Orrella dioscoreae: one gene and its partners. The protein of the gene in region 1 binds, or shares a complex with, the protein of each later gene. Links are inferred from orthologs where the notes say so. Each region holds a gene or a part of one and is shown on either strand. Other genes may lie near its edges.

Region 1 (4,150 bases):
TTGCACTTGGAGTCCAGCGAGCGGCGGGCGCTCTTCAGGAACAGATCGGTACCCTCGCGGCGCGAGAGCTTGCATTTGGGTCCAGTATAACGAGCCATTGCGGTTCCCTTTAGATACGACGACGCTTCGGCGGACGGCAGCCGTTATGCGGCACGGGCGTGATGTCGGCGATGCTCGAGATCTTGATGCCCAGCGCATTCAGCGCGCGCACGGACGACTCACGGCCGGGGCCGGGTCCCTTGATGCGCACTTCCAGCGTCTTGATGCCGTATTCCAGCGCGACGCGGCCAGCGGTTTCCGCGGCAACCTGCGCGGCGAACGGGGTGGATTTGCGCGAGCCCTTGAAGCCTGCGCCACCCGACGTTGCCCACGACAGAGCGTTGCCCTGGCGGTCGGTGATGGTGATGATGGTGTTGTTGAAGGAAGCGTGAACGTGCGCGATGCCGTCCGACACATTCTTCTTGACCTTTTTGCGCACGCGGGAGGCGCCGCTGTTGGAAGCTTTCGCCATGTTCTAGTTCCTCGATTATTTCTTCAGAGACGCAGCGGCGCGACGCGGGCCCTTGCGGGTACGAGCGTTCGTGCGGGTACGCTGGCCGCGCACCGGCAGGCCACGCTTGTGGCGCATTCCGCGGTAGCTGCCCAGGTCGATCAGGCGCTTGATCGACAGCTGGACTTCGCGGCGCAGATCGCCCTCGACGGTGAACACACCGACGTGTTCGCGAATGCGCTCGAGCTCTGCGTCGGTCAGATCCTTCACTTTCTTGTTCAGCGGCACACCAGCGGATTCGCAGATTTTGCGAGCGCGCGTGCGACCGATACCGAAAATGGCGGTCAAGCCGATCTCGGCGTGCTGTTGCGGCGGAATGTTGATGCCAGCAATACGGGCCATGACTGTTCCTTGAATAAATCCGTTGCGCTAGTCGCTAACCCTCGGGGTTAGCCCTGGCGCTGCTTGTGACGCGGGTCGGTGCAGATGATGCGCACGACGCCGTGACGTTTGATGACTTTGCAATTACGGCAAATCCGCTTCACCGATGCCATTACTTTCATGGTTGACTCCTGTTATTTCCGCAAACCGCTCGATTACTTGGAGCGGAAGACGATCCTGGCTCGCGACAGGTCATAGGGCGTGAGCTCCACTGTGACCTTGTCACCCGGCAGGATCCGGATGTAATGCATACGCATCTTGCCGGAGATGTGGCCCAGCACTACGTGGCCATTCTCAAGCTTGACGCGGAAAGTCGCGTTGGGAAGGTTCTCGAGAACCTCGCCCTGCATTTGTATGACGTCGTCCTTTGCCATTCTCTTCGCTTACCGCATCGGCAGATTTCCGCCCTTGAAGTTTGCCTTCTTGAGCAGGGAATCGTATTGGTGGGACATCATGTAGGCCTGAACCTGCGCCATGAAATCCATGGTGACCACCACAATAATCAGCAGCGACGTACCACCGAAGTAGAACGGCACATTCCAGCGCATCACCAGGAATTCCGGCAGCAGGCACACCAGCGTGATGTACAGCGCACCAGCCAGGGTCAGGCGCATCAGGATCTTGTCGATGAAGCGCGCGGTCTGGTCGCCAGGACGGATCCCAGGGACGAACGCACCACTCTTCTTCAGGTTATCTGCGGTTTCGCGGCTGTTGAACACCAGGGCCGTATAGAAGAAGCAGAAGAAGATGATCGCGGCGGAATACAGCGTGATGTACAGCGGCTGACGCGGTGCCAGTGCGGCGGCCAGATCACCCAGCCAACGCATGCTCTCGTTGTTCGAGAACCAGCTCGTGATCGTGGCAGGGAACAGAATGATCGACGATGCGAAGATCGGCGGAATCACCCCGGCCATGTTCAGCTTGAGCGGCAGGTGCGAGCTTTGGCCGCCATAGACCTTGTTGCCCACCTGGCGCTTGGCGTAGTTCACCGTGATCTTGCGCTGACCGCGCTCGACGAACACGACGAAGGCCGTCACCAGCGCCACCAGCGCCACGATGAACAGTGCCGACACGACGGACATCGAATCAGTACTGACCAGTTCCAGCAGACCCGCCAACGCCGTGGGCAAGCCCGCGACGATACCGGCGAAGATCAGGATCGAGATGCCATTGCCCAGGCCGCGTTCCGTGATCTGCTCACCGAGCCACATCACGAACATCGTGCCGGTCACCAGCGTCACGATGGTGGTCACGCGAAACAGCATGCCAGGATCAATCACCAGGCCCGGCTGCGACTCGAGCGCCACCGAGATACCCACTGCCTGCACCAGCGCCAGGGCAACCGTGCCATAGCGCGTGTACTGGGTGATCTTGCGGCGGCCAGCCTCGCCTTCCTTCTTCAGCGCTTCCAGCGAGGGCACGATGACCGACGCCAGCTGCATGATGATCGATGCCGAGATGTACGGCATGATCCCCAGTGCGAAGATGGAGAAGCGCGACAGGGCGCCGCCCGAGAACATGTTGAACAAGCCCAGGATGCCGCCTTCGTTCTGGCGGAACAGGTCCGCCAGCGCGTCGGGGTTGATGCCCGGAACAGGTATGTGCGTACCCAGCCGGTAGACAACCAGCGCGAGCAACAGGAACACGAGACGGCGCTTCAGATCGCCGTAACGTGCGCCAGTCTTGCCCAGTGCCTGCGCGTTAGCCACTCGTCACCCCGCCAATCAAGCCAGCGAACCGCCGGCCGCTTCGATCGCGGCGCGGGCACCTGCCGTCGCGGTCAGACCCTTGAGGGCAACCTTGCGCGACAGCTCACCAGACTTGATGACCTTGGCATAGCGAACGGCCTGGCCGACCACGCCTGCCTGCTTCAGCACTTGCACGTCGATGTCGTCGACGGGCAGGGCTTCCAGATCGGACAGACGGACTTCCGCGTACAGGTGCTGACCCAGCGGCTTGAAGCCACGCTTGGGCAGGCGACGCTGCAGCGGCATTTGACCGCCTTCGAAACCGACCTTGTGGAAGCCGCCCGAACGCGACTTCTGGCCCTTGTGGCCACGACCGGCAGTCTTGCCCAGGCCGGAGCCGATGCCGCGGCCGACGCGACGCTTGGCGTGCTTCGCGCCTTCGGCGGGCTTGATGTTGTTGAGTTGAATATCCGACATCTTGATTCCTTAGACGTCCGAAACCGTGACGAGATAATCCACCTTGCGGATCATCCCGCGCACTTCCGGCGAGTCGACCAGCACCTTGGTGCTGTTGACGCGACGCAGGCCCAGGCCGCGAACCGTATCGCGGTGGTCTTGCTTGGTGCCGATGACCGAGCGCACCAGCGTGACTTTGATCTGTTTCTGAGCCATGGCTTACCCCAGGATCTCTTCGACGGTCTTGCCACGCTTGGCGGCAACTTCAGCCGGCGTCAGCGAAGCGCGCAGGCCGTTGAGCGTGGCGCGGACCAGGTTGTAGGGATTGCTCGAGCCCAGGCTCTTGGCAACCACGTTACGGACGCCCATCACGTCGAAAATCGCGCGCATCGGGCCGCCGGCGATGATGCCGGTACCTTCCGCAGCAGGCGAAATCAGGACGGTCGAGGCGCCGTGCTTGCCGACGACGGTGTGGTGCAGCGTGCCGTTCTTCAGGGCAACCTTGAACTGGCCGCGGCGGGCCTGTTCCATTGCCTTCTGGACAGCGACCGGCACTTCACGCGCCTTGCCCTTGCCCATGCCGATACGGCCATCGCCATCGCCCACCACGGTCAGCGCGGCAAAGCTCATGGTGCGACCACCCTTGACGACTTTGCTCACGCGGTTGACCGCGATCATTTTTTCGCGAAGGCCGTCATCGGGTTGTTCCGGGGCATTCCTGCCTTGCATCTTAGCCATTTGACAACTCCTCGCTTAGAACTTCAGGCCGGCTTCACGCGCGGCATCGGCCAGCGCCTTGACGCGGCCATGGTAACGAAAGCCGGAGCGGTCGAAGGCAACCAGCTCGATGCCAGCAGCCTTGGCCTTTTCGGCCACGCGCTTGCCCACCAGCGTTGCGGCAGCGACGTTGCCGCCCTTGCCGGTTTCGCCTGCCAGTTGCTGACGCACTTCGGTTTCCACCGTGGAAGCGCTGACCAGCACGCGGTCGCCTTCCGGCGAGATGATGTTCGCGTAGATGTGCTGATTCGTGCGGAAAACCGTGAGGCGATGCACGCGCAGCTCGGTGATTTTCCGG
Region 2 (3,986 bases), 1.3 Mb from region 1 along the record:
TCGGCGAACACCACGTGCGGCGACTTGCCGCCCAGCTCCAGCGCCACGGGCACCAGGCGTTCGCCGGCCACCTTGCCGATGTGCGCGCCCGCGACCGTGCCCCCGGTGAAGGAGATCATCCGCACGCCCGGATGGGCCACCAGCGCCGCGCCCAGGTCGGCGCCGCGCCCCTGCACCACTTGCAGCAGGTTCTCGGGCAAGCCGGCTTCCCGCGCGATGCGCGCCAGCTCCGGCCCCAGCAGCGGTGAATCCTCGGAAGGTTTCAGGATGACCGCGTTCCCCGCGGCCAGGGCCGGCGCCACCTTGGTGGCATCGTTCATGATGGGCGAGTTCCAGGGCGTGATGGCGGCGACCACGCCAAAGGGCTCGAGCACGGTGAACGACACGTAGTCGCCGCGCGGCGGCGTCACGTCGGTTTCCAGGGTCTCGCAGACACCAGCGTAATAGCGGAAGGTGCCGATGGCGGATTCGACCATGCCGCGGCACTCGGCGATCGGCTTGCCGTTATCGCGCATCTGCAGCTGGGCCAGGGCCTCTTTTTCGGCCATGATACGATCGGCGATCGCGTGGAGCACCAGCGCGCGGCGATGCGGCAGCAGCGCTTTCCAGCCCGATTCCTTGAACGCCTGCCAGGCGCGTGCAACGGTGGCGTCGAGTTCCGCCGGCGTGGTGATCGCCACGCGTCCGATCTCCTGGCCGTTGGCGGGATCGATACTGATGATGTCCTTTGGTGTGCTTGAAGCGTTCATGCTTGTCCTTGTTGTTCAGCGCAGAAAAGTCTAGGGACTGCGCGGAGCCAAAACAACAAGCACGTTGTCGCCAATCTTGGCAATGAAACTATCAATAAGATTCCTCGCCAGGCCGCCTGGCCGGCGGCACGGCAGCGAATTGCGCCCATCATGAGCCTCAGCAGTTTTTCCTCGCTCATCCTCTCCGAAGCCAAGCTTCCCGAGCAGGTCGCTAAGGTCATGGAGGCGATCGAGACCGACATCATCCGCGCGCGCATCCTGCCCCGCACCCGCCTGATCGAAGACCATCTGATGGAAGACTACGCGGCCAAGCGCCACGTGGTGCGCGCCGCGTTGGCCGAGCTGCAGCGCCTGGGCGTCGTGGTCAAGCCGCCCCACCTGGGCGCGCAGATCCGCCGCTTCAACAAGCAGGAGCTGGAAGACCTGTATCACATGCGCCGCGTGCTGCATCACACGGCCATCGAGATGATCGAGTTTCCCGTGGCGCCGGAACGCCTGGCGTCGGTCGAGGCAGCCTGCCTCGAGCATACGCGGGCAGCGGCCTCGGGCGAGCTGATCGCCATCCACCGCAGCAACATGGCGTTCCACCGCGAGTTCTACGGCCTGTGCGACAACCTCTATCTGGCCGAGTCCATCCGCCTGCACGACTGGCTGAGCTTTCCCGTGCGCGCCTATGGCGTCGCCGACGCCGGCGCGCTGGAACAGGCTTGCCGCGAGCACCAGGCCATGGTGGACGCCGTGCGCACCGGCAACCGCGCGGCGCTGGACGCCCTGTCGGTGGCGCACATGGGGCGGGCGCGGGACATCTATGAAGAGAAGTACCTGACGCGCTGAGGCTGGCGCGAGACCTTCCGGCAGCCCGAGGCCACCGTCGCCGAGCGGGTCCTGCAGGCATCTCCGCAGGCCTTGTTCGACTTCACGGTCCTGACCACGGATGCATGATTGGCATGCAAAGCAAAAAGCCCATGTCTCGTTCGAGAACATGGGCTTTTTTTGCTTGCGGACTTGCTTGTCTGGTGCCGACGGCGAGACTCGAACTCGCACAGCTTTCGCCACTACCCCCTCAAGATAGCGTGTCTACCAATTTCACCACGTCGGCTTGGGGTACTGCCTGACTGCCATCCCAAGCACGTTTGCGCTTGGGTTCAGTCACTCTTTCCGCCTTGCATGGGCCGTTTGAGGAGTTCGGCCTAGGCAGAAAAGCCAAGCATTCTATCACGAATGCCTGGCATCACCTATCACTGGGCGGGCTGGGCCGGTGCTGCAGGCACCTCGGCGGCCGGGGCCGGCTGCTGCTGGGGCGCGGCGGGCACGCCCGGGGCGGGCGCCTGCGGGGCGGCAGGCGCTTGCGGCACCGAGCTGGCGCCTTCCGGCGAGGCCGGCGCGGTCTGGCCAGGCAGCGTGGGAACCGAACGGTCCTGGTAGTCCTGCATGACGCCGCCGCCCGTGCCGGTGCGGCTGCCGGTGTTGTGGCCCAGGTAAGCCAGGCCGGCGGTGGTGGCGAAGAAGACCACGGCGGCCCACTTGGTGGAGCGCGACAGGAAGTTGGCCGCGCCGCTGGCGCCGAACAGGCTGCCGGCCGAGCCGCTGCCGAAGGACGAGCCCATGTCGGCGCCCTTGCCCTGCTGCAGCAGCACGAGAACGATGATGGTCAGCGAGGAAATGACCTGCACGGCAAGCAGGACGGAAAGCATCATGGACATTGCAAAAGACTCCGGAAACTTAGGCTGCGGCGATGCGCAGGAATTCGTCGGCGACCAGCGAGGCGCCGCCCACCAGGCCACCGTCGATGTCGGGCATGGCGAAGAGGCTGGCCGCGCTGGCTGCCTTGACGCTGCCGCCGTAAAGGACGCGGACACCGCCCGCGCCAAGTTGTTCGAGGGACTGGCGGATGGCCGCGTGCACGTCCTGCGCCTGTTCGGGCGAGGCGGTGCGGCCGGTGCCGATGGCCCAGACGGGCTCATAGGCCAGCACCATGCGCGACACGGCGGGCGCGCCCAATGCCAGCACGGGCGCCAGTTGGCGGGCAATGACGGCCAGCGTGTCGTCGGCTTCGCGCTCGGCCAGGGTTTCGCCCACGCACACGACCGGCGTCAGGCCGGCAGCCAGCGCCGCCTTGGCCTTGTCGGCCACCTGGGCATCGGTTTCCGCATGCAGGCTGCGGCGCTCGGAGTGGCCCACCAGCACCCAACGGCAGGCGAAATCAGTCAGCATGGCGCCGCTGACTTCCCCGGTGAAAGCGCCCTGCTCCTGGGCGCTGACGTCTTGCGCGCCCCAGCTCACGGTCGAGCCGGACAGGGCCTGCTGGGCCTGCGCCAGATACGGGAAGGGCACGCAGACCCCCACTTCGGTGCCGCCTGCCTGCACACCCTGGGCCAGGGCCGAGAGCAACGTGGCGTTGTCGGCCTGGTTGCCATGCATCTTCCAGTTGCCCAGCACGAGGCGCTGGCGCGTGATGGACGAGGCCTGACGGGGATTCACATCTGCATTCATGCGGCGGGGAATCTAAAAAGGGGGAACGGGGATAAACCCAGCATTGTATCCTGTTACGCCGGTTTTTAGGGCAGACCCGCCCAGGCGTGGTGCGCCCGGCACAACCGTGCCAGGCGGCTGACCCGCCCCTTTTCACCTGCCGGCACCCGTAAGGGCTGCTCAGTTGGTCAGGATGACCTTGCCGATCAGGTCGCCCGACTCCATCAGCGCATGCCCGTCGGCCGCTTTTTCCAGCGGCAGGGTCGTGTGGATGACGGGCTTGACGGTGCCGCGCTCCAGCAAGGGCCAGACATGCTCGCGCAGGGCCTGCGCAATGCCCGCCTTGAACTCCACCGGGCGTGCACGCAGCGTCGATCCCGTGATGGTCAGGCGTCGGCGCAACACCTGCCCCGCGTCGAAATTGGCCTTGATGCCGCCCAGCACCGCGATGATCACGATCCGGCCGTCGTCGGCCAGGCAGGTCAGGTTGCGGGCGATGTAGTCGCCGGCGACCATGTCCAGGATCACGTCCACGCCGCGTCCGCCGGTGGCCTCCTTCACGACCGCCGCGTAATCCTGGGTCTTGTAGTTGATGCCCAGGGTGGCGCCCAGCGCCTGCACCGCGCGCACGCGCTCGTCGCTGCCCACGGTGGCATACACCTGGTGGCCCAGCGCACGGGCCAGCTGAATGGCCGTGGTGCCGATGCCGCTGGCGCCGCCATGCACCAGCAGCGTTTCCTCGCCCGACAGGCGGCCGCGCTGGAA
Region 3 (4,584 bases), 970 kb from region 1 along the record:
CCCCGATGGCGAGCATGCCGCCCGTGAAGCGTCCTTCGTCCGTGAGAACGTCAACCTGCTGGCCGCCAAGGTCGGCGCGTTGCAGGCGCGCGTGGTGGGCGTCGAGGGCCTGAGCAAGCGGGTGGCCAAGTCCGCCGGCGTGGCCTATACCGACCCGGAGGTCCTGGCGCCGGACAGCCAGATGGGCCCCATCCCGCAGGCAGTGGGCGCCATGGACGAGCTGTTCACCGAGCACGGCGACGGCCGCCAGCTGGCCAGCGCCGAGGAACTGGGCCGCCAACTGGATGAACTGCAGGCCCAACTGTCGGTACAGACCGACAGCCTGTCCATGCTGGACCTGGCGCTGACGCGCCGCACCGGCGACCAGGCCCGCGTACCCAACGCCATGCCCGTGCGCGACTATCCCTACCTGAGCTCCTCCTATGGCTGGCGGCGCAACCCGGTCACCGGGCAGTACTCCATGCACGAAGGGCTGGATTTCGCCGCGCCGCCCGGCACGCCCATCGTCGCCGCCTCGGGCGGCGTCGTGATCGAGGCCAAATACCAGAGCGGTTACGGCAACATGGTCGAGATCGATCATGGCGGCGGTTTGCTGACCCGCTATGCGCATGCCCAGCGCCTGCTGGTCAAGCAGGGCGACCTGGTCGAACGGGGCCAGCATGTGGCCCTGGTGGGTTCGTCGGGCCGCTCCACCGGCCCGCACCTGCATTTCGAGGTGCGCCTGGCCGGGCAGCCGCTGGATCCCAAGCTGTTCCTCGACAGCAAGGGCACCACGCCGCCGGCGCTGGCCAGCGCCGAGGGCGGGCGGGCAACGCCTGCTACCCAGGTGCGTTAAACTGCCTCGTTATCCTGCGGCCTATTGCCGTCAACCTACACGAATCTGCCTGGCTGCCGCTCCTTGCGAGCATGGCCGAGCGCGGGCGACACACGCATGCTTTCTCTGATCAAAAAACTCGTCGGCAGCCGCAATGACCGGTTGCTCAAGCAGTTCCGCCGGCAAGTCTCGCAAGTCAATGCGCTGGAGCCCAAGTTCCAGGCGCTGTCCGATGACGAGCTGCGTGCCCAGACCGACGTGTTCCGCAAGCGGCTGGCCGAAGGCGCCAAGCTGGACGACCTGCTGCCCGAGGCCTTTGCCGTCGTGCGCGAGGCCAGCAAGCGGGTCTTCGGCATGCGCCACTTCGACGTGCAGATCATCGGCGGCATCGTGCTGCATTCGGGCCGGATCGCCGAAATGCGCACGGGCGAAGGCAAGACGCTGATGGCGACGCTGCCCGTGTACCTGAACGCCCTGGCGGGGCGCGGCGTGCACGTGGTGACGGTCAACGATTACCTGGCGCGCCGCGACGCCGAGTCGATGGGCCGCCTGTATGGCTTCCTGGGCCTGAGCACCGGCGTCGTCGTGCCGCAGCAGCCCAACGAGGAAAAGAAGGCCGCCTACGCCGCCGACATCACCTACGGCACCAACAACGAATTCGGCTTCGACTACCTGCGCGACAACATGGAATACCGCGTCGAGGACCGCCGCCAGCGCAAGCTGGTGTACGCGATCGTCGACGAAGTGGACTCGATCCTGATCGACGAGGCCCGCACGCCGCTGATCATCTCGGGCCAGGCGGAAGACCACACCGAGCTCTACCAGCGCATGAACGCGGTGCCCAAGATGCTCACGCGCATGGCGACCGAGCCCAAGCCGCAGGAGCCGGAACCCGAAGGCGATTTCTGGGTGGATGAAAAGAGCCACCAGGTCTACCTGTCGGAAGCCGGCCACGAGCACGCCGAAGAGGCGCTGTCCAAGCTGGGCCTGCTGCCAGACGGCGAGTCGCTGTACGACCCGCGCCACATCACGCTGATGCATCACCTGATGGCCGCCCTGCGCGCCCACAACCTGTTCCATCGCGACCAGCACTATGTGGTGCAGGACGGCGAGGTGGTGATCGTCGACGAATTCACCGGCCGCCTGATGTCGGGCCGCCGCTGGTCCGATGGCCTGCACCAGGCCGTGGAAGCCAAGGAAGGCGCCCGCATCCAGAACGAAAACCAGACGCTGGCCTCGATCACGTTCCAGAACTACTTCCGGATGTACGAGAAGCTGGGCGGCATGACCGGCACGGCCGATACCGAAGCCTACGAATTCCAGGAGATCTACACCCTGGAGACGGTCATCGTCCCGACCAACCGGCCGATGGTTCGCAAGGACCAGAACGACCAGGTCTTCAAGACCAACGAAGAGAAGTACAACGCCATCCTGGCCGACATCCGTGACTGCCACGAGCGGGGCCAGCCGGTGCTGGTCGGCACCACCAGCATCGAGAACTCCGAGCTGCTGTCGGGCCTGCTGAATGGCGCCAAGCTGCCGCACGAGGTGCTCAACGCCAAGCAGCACGCCCGCGAAGCCGAGATCGTGGCCGAGGCCGGCAAGCCCGGCCGCATCACCATCGCCACCAACATGGCCGGCCGCGGCACCGACATCGTGCTGGGCGGCAGCCTGGAAAAGCAGACCGCGCTGATCCGCGCCGACGCCTCGCTGGACGATGCGCAGCGCGATGCGCGCATCGAGCAACTGCGCGCCGACTGGAAGCCGCTGAACGAGCAGGTCAAGGCCGCCGGCGGCCTGCGCATCATCGGCACCGAGCGCCATGAATCGCGCCGCATCGACAACCAGCTGCGCGGCCGTGCCGGCCGCCAGGGCGACCCCGGTTCCTCGCGCTTCTACCTGTCGCTGGAAGATTCGCTGATGCGCATCTTCGCGGGCGATCGCGTGCGCGCCATCATGGAGCGACTGAAGCTGCCCGAAGGCGAGCCGATCGAGGCCGGCATGGTGTCGCGCTCCATCGAGACCGCGCAGCGCAAGGTGGAAGGCCGCAACTTCGACATCCGCAAGCAATTGCTGGAATACGACGACGTCGCCAACGACCAGCGCAAGGTGCTGTACTCGCAGCGCAATGAAGTGCTGGAAGCCGAGCAGGTGGGCGAGGTGGTTGCCGGCCTGCGCGCCGCCACCTTCGAAGAGCTGGTGCGCCTGTACATTCCCGCCAACTCGGTCGAGGAACAGTGGGACGCCGCCGCGTTGCAGAAGGCGCTGGAAGCCGACTGGCACCTCGAGTTCCCGCTGGCCACGATGCTGGAGCAGGAGCCGAACCTGACCGACGACGAGATCCTGGAGCGTGTCGCCAAGGCGGCGGACGAGGCCTATCAGGCCAAGGTCGAGCGCGTGGGCGAGGCCTCGTGGAGCCAGTTCGAACGCTCGATCCTGCTGCAGTCGCTGGACACGCAATGGCGTGAGCACCTGGCCGCGCTGGATCATTTGCGCCAGGGCATCCACCTGCGCGGCTATGCGCAGAAGAATCCCAAGCAGGAATACAAGCGCGAAGCCTTCGAGCTTTTCTCGAACATGCTGGACCGCGTGCGCAACGACGTGGTGCGCGTGCTGATGACGGTGCGCATCCAGTCGGCCGAGCAGGTCGACGAGGCCGAGGCGCAAGCCGCCCAGCCGCAAGTGCAGAACGTGCAGTTCCATCACTCGGACTACGACGAGGCGCTGGCCGCCGCGGCGACGTCCGGCGAGCAGATGCCGGCGGGCGCGGTGCCCAAGGTGGGCCGCAACGATCCGTGCCCTTGCGGCAGCGGCAAGAAGTACAAGCAGTGCCACGGCAAGCTGGTCTGACGGCCGGCGCGGCTGGACGTCTCCGGGCAGGCATGGCCTGACGGAACGTCCGGTGCCCGGATGGGGCAGACGCCCCATCCGCCATCACCCGCCTGCCGCGACACCCTGCGCGGCGCGGGAATTTTCCCCAGATTTCGACAACCAGGACGGACTCCGATGAAAGCGATAGTCTTGCGTGAACATGGCGACAACGAAAAGTTGAAGCTTGAACTTGATTTTCCCGATCCCATCGCCGGCGAAGGCGATGTCGTGCTGGCCGTGAAGGCCTCGTCGCTGAACTACCACGACGTGTTCACCCGCCGCGGCATGCCCGGCATCAACCTGCCTTTCCCGATCGTGATCGGCCTGGACGTGGCCGGCGAGGTCATCGAGGTCGGCCCGGGCGTGACGGACTGGAAGGTGGGCGACCGCGTGCTGGTCGATCCGATCAACCGCGTCGAGGGCGGCCTGATGGGCGAGACGGTGCCGGGCGGCCTGGCCGAGCGCTGCAAGGCGCGCGCGCACCAGTTGATCCGCATTCCCGAAGGCGTGAGCTATGAGCAGGCCGCGGCGCTGCCGGTGGCCTATGGCACGGCGCTGCGCATGATGCAGACGATCGGCCAGGTGCAGGCCGGCGAGAAGGTGCTGATCCTGGGCGCGAGCGGCGGCGTGGGCGTGAGCTGCGTGCAGCTGGCCAAGCTGGCCGGCGCCGAGGTGATTGCCTGCGCGGGCAGTGAGGAAAAGGGCCAGCGCCTGAAGGAACTGGGCGCCGACCACGTGATCCTGTACACCCAGGAAGACTTCCTGAAGGCGACGCAGGCCCTGGCCGGCAAGGCCACGCGCCGCGTGGGCGCGGTGAGCGGCGGCGTGGACGTGGTCGTGAACTACACGGGCGGCGATACCTGGGCGAAATCCCTGCGCTGCCTGAAGATCGGCGGCCG

The links. Proteins that work in one complex are often made in the same cells at the same time.
Region 2: secY (region 1) and secG share a complex: the UniProt entries of both Escherichia coli proteins name them as parts of the sec protein translocase complex. The link is inferred for Orrella dioscoreae from one-to-one orthologs.
Region 3: the proteins of secY (region 1) and secA are in contact, whole or in part, in a crystal structure (PDB 3DIN), measured with the Thermotoga maritima proteins. The link is inferred for Orrella dioscoreae from one-to-one orthologs. Residues at the interface, in WP_004081795.1 of Thermotoga maritima: Glu108, Gly109, Glu110, Glu111, Ala236, Glu237, Arg238, Arg239, Ile240, Thr241, Ile242, Gln243, Tyr244, Ala245, Arg246, Arg247, Val248, Thr249, Gly250, Arg251, Arg252, Val253, Tyr254, Gly256, Ala257, Ser258, Thr259, Tyr260, Leu261, Pro262; in WP_004082002.1 of Thermotoga maritima: Glu261, Ala262, Arg263, Lys300, Ala301, Arg302, Thr303, Ile304, Ile305, Leu323, Tyr324, Asp325, Pro326, Val329, Ser330, Tyr333, Ile336, Lys340, Phe345, Val349, Glu363, Phe364, Tyr374, Ser375, Gly376, Gly377, Glu393, Ile395, Thr482, Ser483.

What each region holds. Positions count from the first base shown.
Region 1 is NZ_LT907988.1:63,726-67,875, forward strand. What follows is about bases 478-3,325. They hold secY (preprotein translocase subunit SecY), read right to left. Parts: upstream 2,641-3,325; coding sequence 1,315-2,640; downstream 478-1,314. Other genes in these bases: rpsK (30S ribosomal protein S11), read right to left, coding at 478-511; rpsM (30S ribosomal protein S13), read right to left, coding at 527-892; rpmJ (50S ribosomal protein L36), read right to left, coding at 940-1,053; infA (translation initiation factor IF-1), read right to left, coding at 1,087-1,305; rplO (50S ribosomal protein L15), read right to left, coding at 2,656-3,096. In the rest of the region: rpsD (30S ribosomal protein S4), read right to left, coding at 1-98; more of rpsK, read right to left, coding at 110-477; more of rpsE, read right to left, coding at 3,326-3,813; rplR (50S ribosomal protein L18), read right to left, coding at 3,829-4,150. UniProt on the Escherichia coli protein: The central subunit of the protein translocation channel SecYEG. Consists of two halves formed by TMs 1-5 and 6-10.
Region 2 is NZ_LT907988.1:1,362,808-1,366,793, reverse strand. Bases 721-3,404 are described here. They hold secG (preprotein translocase subunit SecG), read right to left. Parts: upstream 2,453-3,404; coding sequence 1,988-2,452; downstream 721-1,987. Other genes in these bases: ODI_RS06320 (NAD(P)H-quinone oxidoreductase), read right to left, coding at 3,402-3,404; tpiA (triose-phosphate isomerase), read right to left, coding at 2,472-3,242; ODI_RS06340 (GntR family transcriptional regulator), read left to right, coding at 900-1,583; ODI_RS06345 (aldehyde dehydrogenase), read right to left, coding at 721-749. Also shown: more of ODI_RS06345, read right to left, coding at 1-720; more of ODI_RS06320, read right to left, coding at 3,405-3,986. UniProt on the Escherichia coli protein: Subunit of the protein translocation channel SecYEG. Overexpression of some hybrid proteins has been thought to jam the protein secretion apparatus resulting in cell death; while this may be true it also results in FtsH-mediated degradation of SecY.
Region 3 is NZ_LT907988.1:1,036,331-1,040,914, forward strand. Bases 583-3,864 are described here. They hold secA (preprotein translocase subunit SecA), read left to right. Parts: upstream 583-931; coding sequence 932-3,664; downstream 3,665-3,864. Other genes in these bases: ODI_RS04720 (M23 family metallopeptidase), read left to right, coding at 583-835; ODI_RS04730 (SDR family NAD(P)-dependent oxidoreductase), read left to right, coding at 3,821-3,864. In the rest of the region: more of ODI_RS04720, read left to right, coding at 1-582; more of ODI_RS04730, read left to right, coding at 3,865-4,584. UniProt on the Escherichia coli protein: Required for protein export, interacts with the SecYEG preprotein conducting channel.